2 regions of the Rhizobium sp. 62_C5_N11_2 genome follow, and region 2 is predicted to be linked to the other one. Evidence: riboswitches for the same ligand, from Rfam matches in the RefSeq annotation. Region 2 holds a riboswitch; the other holds the start of a gene.
What was found. Region 2 has a riboswitch for cobalamin ahead of AB8B31_RS13115 (ABC transporter substrate-binding protein). Riboswitches for the same ligand answer to the same signal wherever they lie in the genome.
Positions count from the first base shown of each region.

Region 1 (5,211 bases), 360 kb from region 2:
GTGCCGACCGGGCCGTGCATGTGGGTCGGAGACAAACCCGCCAATGCAACCATGCCAAACTGGAAGCCGATCCTGCTCGAGACAGCCGATGAATTCAGGCCACCGACTCCGCCCGACTGCAAGTCTGCGGCCGTGAAGGCCGAGACGGATGCAGTCCGCCAGTTTGAGCGAAAATTCCCCAACAGCTACAAGGCGTTCTACTGGCAAAGCCCATCCGGCCTGTTCACCGACTGGTATGACTATGCCAGCAAGTGGATGTTCGAGGACAAGACGGATTCGAACCCGCCGCGCGCCGCACGGGCTTACGCGATGCTCGCAACGGTCTACTACGACGCCTACATTGCAAGCAACGACGGGAAATACGCTTATTGGTACCTGCGGCCCAACATGCTTGACCCGAGCATCACTCCCCTGTTCGCAGTGCCGGCCCATCCCAGTTATCCGTCGAATCACTCCACGTTGTCGACTGCCCGATGCGAGGTGCTTGCCTATCTGTTCCCCGACCAGGCGGAGTTCATCCGAACGGTCGGCAAGGAAGCGGGCGATTCCCGCATCTGGGCCGGCATCCACTATGAAATGGACAACCGGGCCGGTGCCGCACTTGGCAAAGCAGTCGCCGGGAAATTCATCGAGCGGGCAAAAAAAGACGGGGCAGACTAGCGGAAGGGCCGCTAGCGCCTTTCTCCTGAAATGTCGCAATCCTAAGCGAGGGGTTCTCGGTGGAACGTTCCGTTCACTCAGCAGCCGACGTGCGAGGCAGCAACGTTTCTCAAACGATGCGGATGCGGCGCGTCACCTGGCCATTGCTTTCCCAGTATGTGTGCTTTTTGGCGATCAAGGGATCGTCCATCGCCGGTTGAATTTGCCCTGCGGTACTGATCGCGCGCGAGGTCACCGTGTGTTCTCCAGGCGAGGGATTTGGCCAATCCAGTGACCAAATCTTCCAGGCGTATTCGGCCTCCTCGCTGTGATCGATGACTGCCGGCATCCAGGGCCCTTGATCAATTTTCAGTTCGACCCGGTCGATCGGTGCACCCCAGGCTGCGCCGACGACCCGGTGACCCGAGTCGTTGCGCGTGACCTTGGCGGGCGCGGATTTCAGCAAGGCCCGGCCGACCGAGGTCTCGGCCCGCACGGTCTCGCCGTTGTGCTCTTCCTCCCGGATGGTGACATAGTCGCGGCCCATCAGCAGGCTCATGAAGCGGGTGTCGCGAACCTCGATGCCCTTCAGCCACTTGACGTTGGCAATCCCGTACCAGCCCGGAGTTATCAGCCGCAGCGGGAAACCGTTGGGGGCAGGCAGGGTCGCCCCGTTCATTTCGTAGCAGAGCAGATTGTCGGGGTTCATCGCGTCGGCGAGCGACATGCTGCGAGCGAAGTTCTGTTGCATCTTGATGTCGCGAATCGTGACCTCGCCTTTGTCGGTGCCGAAGAAGACGACCTCTAGGTGTTCAGTCCCCATCCATCATGGAAGACGAGTTCATCGAGCGGCAGCCGCTGCCGCCAGCCTTTGACGGACAGTTCCGGCTCGTCATAGAGCCGGTCGACGAAACCGGCACAGAGCCAGGCGACCACCTCGACATGCTGGGGTATGCCGAGAATGCTCTTCAGCTCGCCTTCATGAAAGATGCTGACCCAGCCGATCCCGACCCCTTCCGCCCGCGCCGCAAGCCAGAGATTCTGGATGGCGCAAACTGTGGAATAGCTATCCATCCTGGGATTGTGCGTGCGCCCCAGCACGACGCTGCCGCTGCGGGTAGGATCGCAGGTCACGCATATGCCGAGCGGCGCCTCGACAATGCCTTCAAGCTTGAGCGAGCGGTAGACCTGCCGCCGTTCGCCTTCGAACATCAGCGCCGCCTCCTCGTTGGCCCTCGCAAAAGCATCCCGGACGCGCGCCCGCACGGTTGCGCTTTTCACCAGAATGAAATTCCACGGCTGCATGAAGCCGACGGAGGGTGCATGATGGGCTGCCGTCAGCAGCCGCTGCACAAGATCATCCGGCAAGGGATCGGGCAGGAACTGGCTGCGAACGTCGCGTCGCGTCATGATCGCATGATAGACGGCCTCGCGTTCGGCCAAGGAAAAACCGGACGCCGCTGAAAGGGCATCCTCATCAAAGGGTCGCATCGTCAAATCCCCAACAACGCAACCGCCCCGCCGTCCGCGCGGATCGGTCTATCTAGCCAGGCCGGTCTTCTGACTCGGCGTCATCCGTCTGCCGCAGCCTTCCCGGCGAGAAGCCAGTGGCGTGATGAAGCGGCAAGCGTCGGCCTTACAGCGTTGGGCACGTTCCGGCTTTGCACCGGATTCCCGATTCTCCCGCCTGGACGGCGGGCACCTGACAGCGCATCTATTTCAGGAAAGCGCGGCGGCGGCAAGCCGGCCCTCATACCGCCGACACGTTGCATGCGACATCGACTTCATGGACAGAGGCGCATCGCTGCCTTAGAAACAAACCGATCCTGACCGACGCCCATGGCGCCGCACTTTTTCTCTTTGCACTTTGGTTGCCCGTGCCCCGCCTCACGCCCATGATCCTTGCGGTCGCCCTGTTCATGGAACAGATGGATTCGACCGTGATCGCCACCAGCCTACCGGCGATCGCAGCCGATATCGGCACCTCGCCGATCGCGCTGAAGCTCGCCGTTACCAGCTATCTCGTGGCGCTGGCGATCTTCATCCCGATCAGCGGCTGGATGTCCGATCGTTTCGGCGCACGCAACATCTTCCGCATGGCGATCTTCGTTTTCATGATCGGCTCGATCGCCTGCGCCTTTTCCAATTCGATCACGGCCTTCGTCATCTCACGCCTGATCCAGGGCGCCGGCGGCTCGATGATGACGCCGGTCAGCCGCCTGCTGCTGGTCCGGGGAACGCCGCGTCACGAACTCGTCGATGCCATGGCCTGGCTCACCATTCCAGCGTTGATCGGTCCGATCATGGGTCCGCCGATCGGCGGCTTCCTCACAACCTACCTCACCTGGCACTGGATCTTCTGGATCAACGTCCCGATCGGCGTGCTCGGCATCATCCTCGTCACCCGTTTCCTGCCGGCGGTTGAGCCACGCAGTCCCCGGCCGATGGATTTCCCCGGCTTCTTCCTTTGCGGCCTAGGCTTCTCCGGCTTCGTCTTCGGCCTGTCGGTGATCAGCCTGCCGGCCGTGCCCGTTGTCTACGGTTATGTCACGGTTGCGATCGGCATCCTTGCCGGCCTCCTCTACCTCCTGCATGCGCGCCGCGTGCCCTATCCGCTTCTCGATCCGAAGATGTTCCGCTACCCGATGTTTCGGGCGGCGATCCTCGGCGCCTCGAATTTCCGCATGGGACTTGGCGCCCTGCCTTTCCTGATGCCGCTGATGCTCCAGCTCGGCTTCGGCCTGACGCCGCTGCAATCGGGCTCGGTCACCTTCGTCAGCGCGCTCGGCTCCATGGGCTCGAAATTCGCCGCCTCGCGCACCTTCAATGCCTTCGGCTTCCGCACGGTGATCTCCCTCACCACCTTGCTGGCGGCGATCTTCCTCGGCATCAACGGCCTGTTCACCGCCGAAACGCCACTGTTCCTGATCATGGCCTGCCTGCTGATCGGCGGCCTGTTCCGCTCCATGGCTTTCTCGGGCGTCAACGCCATGGCCTTCGGCGATGTCGATGGTGCCGACAGCAGCCAGGCAACCGCAATCAATGCCGTTGCCCAGCGTATCTCCATGGCGATGGGTGTGGCGATCGCCGGCGGCATCCTCGAAATTTCCAGCAGCTTTCACGACGGCAGGCTGCTGGTCTCGGATTTCCACATCGCCTTCTTCAGCGTCTCGGCGATTTCGGCGCTGGCCTGCATCACCTTCCTGCGCCTGCCCCACGATGCTGGCGCTGAACTGACGGCGCACGGCCGCAAGCGCCGGCACGTCGAGCCGGAAGAGGCCGTGGCTGAAAATAGCTGATCTCCCTGACGCCACGGAAACCCTGCTACACCCACCGGTTCGCAAGGCTCGGCGCCGGCGGGAGCAGGCGCGAATGGCACGCGTGTGCTCAGCATTCCTTTCTACTTTATGATTTATTCACACATCAAATACACACTGCGTTTGCGCGTTTTGGGTTGCTATCAGGACATGGGCATGAGCGCTCGTGATGCGACCGTCAGCGTCGATGCCCGTATTGATACGCCAGTCGGGAACATGTCCGACTGAGCCGCAATTCTAGGCCGCCGCGGAATGTTCCATTTTTTGAAAACGATGCCTCTGACAGCCAAGCTGGCGGCGATTATCGTTGCCGTAAACCTCTGCGGCATTTCCGCTTTCGCCACCTATACCTGGATGTACGAAACCCGGGCGTTGATCGATGGCGCCAAGGCGAACTGGTCCAAGGATGCGGAGCAGTTTGCATCTCTGGCCGCCGGCGGCGTGAAATGGGGGAAGGCGAACGCCGTTCGCGAGGCTTATTCGCTCTACCGCGACGACCCCTCGCTCGATCTTGTACAGTTTGCCGCATTCAACGCGGAACCGGCATCAGTCGATACGTGGACACGCGACGGCATCAACGGTTTGCCTGCACCCGCCGATCTGGCGAAGCGTCTCAGCGCGAAACCGGAAAAGACGACTGTCGATGATAGCGGAACATCCGCCGGCGTGGTCACGATCATCGCGCCGCTTCCGCTGGATAAGGCAGGCAAGGCCACCGGCTACATCGTCACGAACTGGTCTGTCGAAAAAATCGCTTCCGAAGTCAGGCAGAAAGTTCTCATTTCGTTGCTCACGCAGTCCGCGATCACCGCCATGGCCGTCGTTGCCTTCCTTCTCGCCATGCGCAGCCTGGTCGGCCGGCCCATCAGGGTGATCAGCGAACGAATTAGCGCGTTGCAGAATGGCGATCTGGTCTCTCCCGTCACCTACAGGGAAAATGGCGACGAGATCGGCTTTCTGGCGCGTGCATTGGAAGTTTTCCGTCACGAGGCGATTGCGAAGGTCGAGAGAGAGCAGGCCGCTGCCGAGCAGAGTGCTTCGCTCGACGCCGAACGGGCGCGCAACGCATTGTTGACCGAAGAGGCCAGCAACACGCAACGGCTGGTCATGAACGCTCTCGCAAATGCATTGGAAGGGCTCGCCGCCGGCGACTTCTCGATACACCTGGCCGATGTCGGTCCCGAATTCGATAAATTGCGGCAGGATTTCAACAACATGGTCGATGCGGTCGCGGCCGCTCTGACAGAGATCAAGA
Region 1 covers NZ_JBPWPW010000001.1:2,232,393-2,237,603, forward strand. The annotation lists gene AB8B31_RS11255 (phosphatase PAP2 family protein) at 1-660, shown strand, start outside; partial or broken gene AB8B31_RS11260 (molybdopterin-dependent oxidoreductase) at 770-1,447, opposite strand; gene bluB (5,6-dimethylbenzimidazole synthase) at 1,444-2,130, opposite strand; cobalamin riboswitch at 2,173-2,360, opposite strand; gene AB8B31_RS11270 (MFS transporter) at 2,535-3,938, shown strand; gene AB8B31_RS11275 (methyl-accepting chemotaxis protein) at 4,209-5,211, shown strand, end outside.
Region 1: linked by a shared signal. The riboswitch ahead of bluB (5,6-dimethylbenzimidazole synthase) and the one ahead of AB8B31_RS13115 (ABC transporter substrate-binding protein) in region 2 are both predicted to bind cobalamin.

Region 2 (5,211 bases):
GGCGACAGGTGCAGAGAAATACCAAACGCCTATTCTTGCGTTCGGCAATATACTTGTGAGATTGTATCGATATACGTGCGATAATGCCTGGAGCGGCAGCGCGGGGGCTTCGATGACATCCGTGAGGGTCAATGAGCTGATATCGGTGGCGGAGCAGCCCGACGCCGCAGGTTTTGCCGCCTTCGCGGCTGATGGTTTTGCCGCCGTCATCAATGCCCGACCGGATGGCGAGGAGCCGGGGCAGCCGGGCAATACCGCGGAAAAGGCTTCCGCCGCCACCGCCGGGCTCGCCTACAGCTTCGTGCCGGTGAAGGGAACCGAGATCACCGAGGCCGATATCCGTGCCTTCCAGGCAGCGATGGCCGAGGCCAAGGGACCGGTCGTCGCCCATTGCAAGAGCGGCACACGAGCGTTGACGCTCTATGCACTGGGCGAGGTGCTCGACGGGCGGATGAAGCCCGGAGATGTCGAGGCCTTCGGTCAAAACCTCGGCTTCGATCTTGCCGGCGCGCGCCGCTTTCTGGAAAAGCGGGCAGGGCAGGCGGCTCATGTGAAGGCCTTCTTCGAGCCCCGCACCTGCAGTGTACAATATGTCGTTTCCGACCCGGCGACGAAACGCTGCGCCATCATCGACCCGGTCCTCGATTTCGACGAGATGTCGGGGGCGACGGGAACGGCCAACGCCGACGCCATCCTCGCTCATATCAAAAGTGAGGGGCTGACGGTCGAGTGGATCCTCGACACGCATCCGCATGCCGATCATTTCTCCGCCGCGGATTATCTGCATGAGAAGACCGGCGCGCCGACGGCGATCGGCGCCCATGTCACCGACGTGCAGATGCTCTGGAAGGAGATCTACAACTGGCCGGCGCTTAAAGCCGACGGCTCGCAATGGGACCGGCTGTTTGCCGATGGCGACGCCTTCGAGATCGGTGCGCTTAAAGCCCGCGTGATGTTTTCGCCCGGGCACACACTCGCCTCAGTGACCTATGTAGTCGGCGACGCCGCCTTCGTGCACGACACAGTGTTCACGCCGGATTCCGGCACGGCGCGAACCGATTTTCCGGGCGGCAGCGCCAGTGCCCTCTGGCACTCGATCCAGGCCATCCTATTGCTGCCCGAGGAGACCCGGCTCTTTTCCGGCCACGACTACCAGCCCGGCGGCCGCCACCCCCGCTGGGAAAGCACGGTGACCGCCCAGAAAAGCGCCAATCCTCATATCGCAGGCATCGACCAGGCCGGCTTCGTTGCGCTGCGCCAGGCGCGCGACCGCACGCTGCCGAAGCCGAAGCTGATGTTGCATGCGCTGCAGGTCAATATCCGCGGCGGGCGGTTGCCCGAGCCGGAGGAGAACGGCCGGCGGTATTTGAAGATACCGCTGGATGCGTTGTAGGGGCGGAGTGAATAGGACGGCGACGGCGTCTGGACGATTGCGCCGCCGGACAAAGGGCTGAGTATCAGGAACGACCTTTGCCATCGAGCAATTCTGATACTGGAAGCGGCAGGTCTGGATGTGCACGACATAAATCGAGCAGATCTTCTCTTGCATCAGGGTAATCCTGAAGCGCTGCACGACGGTACCATTTGAAAGCCTCTGTCAGATTGATCTCGCAGCCCACGCCGTGCTCTTTCATTTGGGCTAGCCTGTATTGCGCACCGGCATGATCCTGGTTTGCGGCCTGGCCGTACCATCTCACGGCGTCTGTTGGATCGATATCGCAACCGTCGCCGTCCTCTCTCATCAAGCCCAATAAATACTGTGCGTCGGCATGGCCTTGACTGGCGCCTCTATCAAGCCACTCGACGCCTTCCGGCGCGCTCTGTGCAACGCCGTCCCCCATGAGATACAGGCCAGCCAGGAGGAATTGCGCATCGACATGACCTTGTTCGCCCGCTTTCCGAAGCCATCTCGCGCCTTCGGCTTTATCCCCGGTGACACCTTCACCTCGTGCGGTCATATGGCCTAATTCAAATTGTGCTTGTGCATCGCCTTGCTCGGCTGCTTGGCGAATTGCGTCTATCCTGGCTGCGGCGAGATCGGTGCTATCCGGATTGCTCATTGCTACATCAGACCTCGTTGAAATCGGTGGCGCCAAAGCTATGTCGGGGGCCCGCCTTCCGCAATCCGTCGTGACGCACGCCGACTGATGACCCGACGCCAGCGCCGCAGACGATAGCTTTTGCGCGAGGGTGCTCGCGAGTTTTGCTTCGAGGTCTCGCAATTTGCCGCGGTGGGCCGGCACGATCCTCCGCAATAATCATTGACGTTAGGCAGGTCTGCGACGTAACTGGGTTCGACGGTTCCCTGAAGATGACTCCAAGGGGATTAATAGGGAACACGGTGAGGACGACCCAGTAGGGACCGAGACCGTGGCTGCCCCCGCAACTGTAAGCGGATTGTCGATCATCTCAGGAGTGGCCAGCGACTGGCCATCTCTGAAGGGCCTATGGCCCTGCCACTGCGGATATCGCGGGAAGGCGGATGTAACGACGGATATCCGCAAGCCAGGAGACCTGCCGTCAATCACGATCCAATCAACCGGGCGGGGATGCCCGGACAAGGAACAGATATGATTGACCTGCTGAACCTTCGCCGAATTCCGGCATGCATCCGTCTCGATTGGGCCTCCTGCGGCTAGGGCACGCTTAAGCGTGCTTTCGGTCCGCGCACATGCGCGGAACGGCCGTGATTTTTTCCTTCATCGAGGTTTTCCATGCGCCAGATTCTCGCCGCCATGACATTTGCCTTCGGGCTCGCCGGCCTTGCGGCACCAAGCCTTGCCGCGACGCACTACCCCCTGACCGTCAGTAATTGCGGCCAGCAGGTGACTTTTCAGAAGGCGCCCGCCAGGATCGTTTCGATCGGCCAGGGTATGACCGAAATTCTTTTCTCGCTCGGCCTTGCCGACAAGATCGCCGGGACGGCCGTCTGGGTCGGTCCAGTCCTGCCGCAATATGCCGAGGCCAACAGCAAGATAAAGCGGCTTGCCGACAACGATCCGAGCTTCGAATCCGTCGTCGGGCAGGAGCCCGACCTGGTGGCGGCCGAGTTCGAATGGCATGTCGGCGCGCAGGGCTCCGTCGGCAAGCGGGAACAGTTCAAGGATCTCGGGATCAATACCTATCTCGCGCCGGCCGATTGCGTCGCCAAGGTCAACACAGATGGCGGCGACGGCGTGCGTGGGGAATTGTTCACGATGGACCTGATCTACCGGGAAATCGCCGAGCTCTCGGAGATTTTCGACGTGAAGGACCGCGGCGATGCGCTGATTTCGGCGCTGAAGAAGCGCGAGGCGGATGCTGTCGCGTCGATATCGGGCGCATCGGGCAAGAACCTGCCCGTCGTCTTCTGGTTCTCCAGCAAAGAGGTCAGCGGCGACGCCTTCATCGCCGGCAAGAACAGCGCGCCCGCCTATATCCTGAAGACGATCGGTGCGAAGAACGTCGTCACCACGGAAGAGGAATGGCCGCTGGTGGGTTGGGAAACCATCGCCCAGGCGAACCCTGCCGTCATCGTGCTCGCGACCATGGACCGCCGCCGTTATGCGGCTGACGATCCTAAGGTCAAGGTCGATTTTCTTGAGAACGACCCTGTGACCAAGGAGCTCGACGCGGTCAAAAACAAGCACTTCGTGATGATGGACGCGCAGTCGATGAACCCGACGATCCGCACGATCGATGGCATCGAGACATTGGCGAACGGCATCAAGTCCTTCGGCCTGGCGCAGTGAAGGCAATGTCGGTCAGGCAACAGGGATGGTGGGCGCTTGCCGCGCTCACCATTGCCGCACTTCTCCTGCTCGGGCTGATGATCAGCCTTGCCGTTTCCATCGGCGAGATCGCAATTCCCGTTGCGACCACGGCGGAGGCGGTCTCGAACCGGCTGTTCGGAACGAATTTCGAGATCAGCCGCATCCACCAGGGCATCGTCTGGGATTATCGTCTGAGCCGCGCGCTCGTCGCGGCCAGCGCCGGCGCATCGCTCTCGCTTTGCGGTGCGATCCTGCAGGCGCTGCTGCGCAATCCGCTGGCCGAACCCTATGTGCTCGGCATCTCCGCCGGCGCCTCGACGGGCGCCGTCTGCGTGATGATCCTCGGCTTCGGCTACGGTATTCTCGGCCTCTCGAGCGGCGCCTTCATCGGTGCGGTGATCGCCTTTCTGCTGGTCGGCTTCCTGGCAACGGGTGCGGGAGGAAGCGGCGAGCGCATCATCCTTTGCGGCGTCGCCGGTTCGCAGCTCTTCAATGCGCTGACCTCCTACATCGTGACGACATCGGCGAATGCCGAGCAGGCGCGCGGCATCCTGTTCTGGCTTTTGGGTTCGCTCAGTGGCGTGCGCTGGCCCGATGTCTATCTGTCGGTGCCGATCGCGCTTGCCGGCTTCATCATCTGCATGGCCCATGTGCGGGCGCTGGACGCCTTCGCTTTCGGCACGGATGCTGCCGCCTCGCTCGGCATTGCCGTACGCCGCGTCCAAATCGTGCTGTTCGGCATGACGGCGGCGATGACGGCAAGCGTCGTCAGCATGGTGGGTTCGATCGGCTTCGTTGGCCTCGTCATCCCTCACGCCGCCCGCTTCCTCGTCGGGCCGGGGCATGGGCGGCTGCTGCCGGCAACAGCGCTCGGCGGTGCGATTTACATGGTCGGCGCCGATATTGTTTCGCGCGTCATCATACCGCAGCAAATCCTGCCGATCGGCGTCGTCACCGCACTCTTCGGCGCGCCGGCCTTCGCCATCATCCTCTATCGCGTGCGAGGGAATGCATGAGCATCAGCGTCGACGAGGTAAGCTTTGCCGCCGGCGATACCGTCATCGTCAACGGCGTCAGCCTAACGGTGGAAAGGGGCAAGGTGTTCGGCCTGCTTGGGCCGAACGGTTCCGGCAAATCGAGCCTTCTCAGATTGATTTGCCGGCTGCGCAAGGTTCGCAGCGGCGTCATCCGGCTGGGTGATGACGATATATCCTCGCTGTCGCGCGCAGCGCTTGCGCGGCGCGTCGCCTTCGTCGAGCAGCAGACGACGACGGATACGCAATTGACGGTGCGCGACGTGGTGCGGCTCGGCCGTACGCCGCATCGCGGGCTGTTGTCGTCCTGGGGCGCCGGAGACGACGCAGCCGTCGACGAGGCCCTGTCGCGGACGGGCATGCGGGAGAGGGCGGGCCAGCTCTGGCAGACGCTGTCGGGCGGTGAGCGCCAGCGCGTCCATATT
Region 2 covers NZ_JBPWPW010000001.1:2,592,438-2,597,648, reverse strand. The annotation lists gene blh (bifunctional sulfur transferase/dioxygenase Blh) at 113-1,393, shown strand; gene AB8B31_RS13120 (tetratricopeptide repeat protein) at 1,458-2,060, opposite strand; cobalamin riboswitch at 2,282-2,536, shown strand; gene AB8B31_RS13115 (ABC transporter substrate-binding protein) at 2,715-3,731, shown strand; gene AB8B31_RS13110 (FecCD family ABC transporter permease) at 3,737-4,768, shown strand; gene AB8B31_RS13105 (ABC transporter ATP-binding protein) at 4,765-5,211, shown strand, end outside.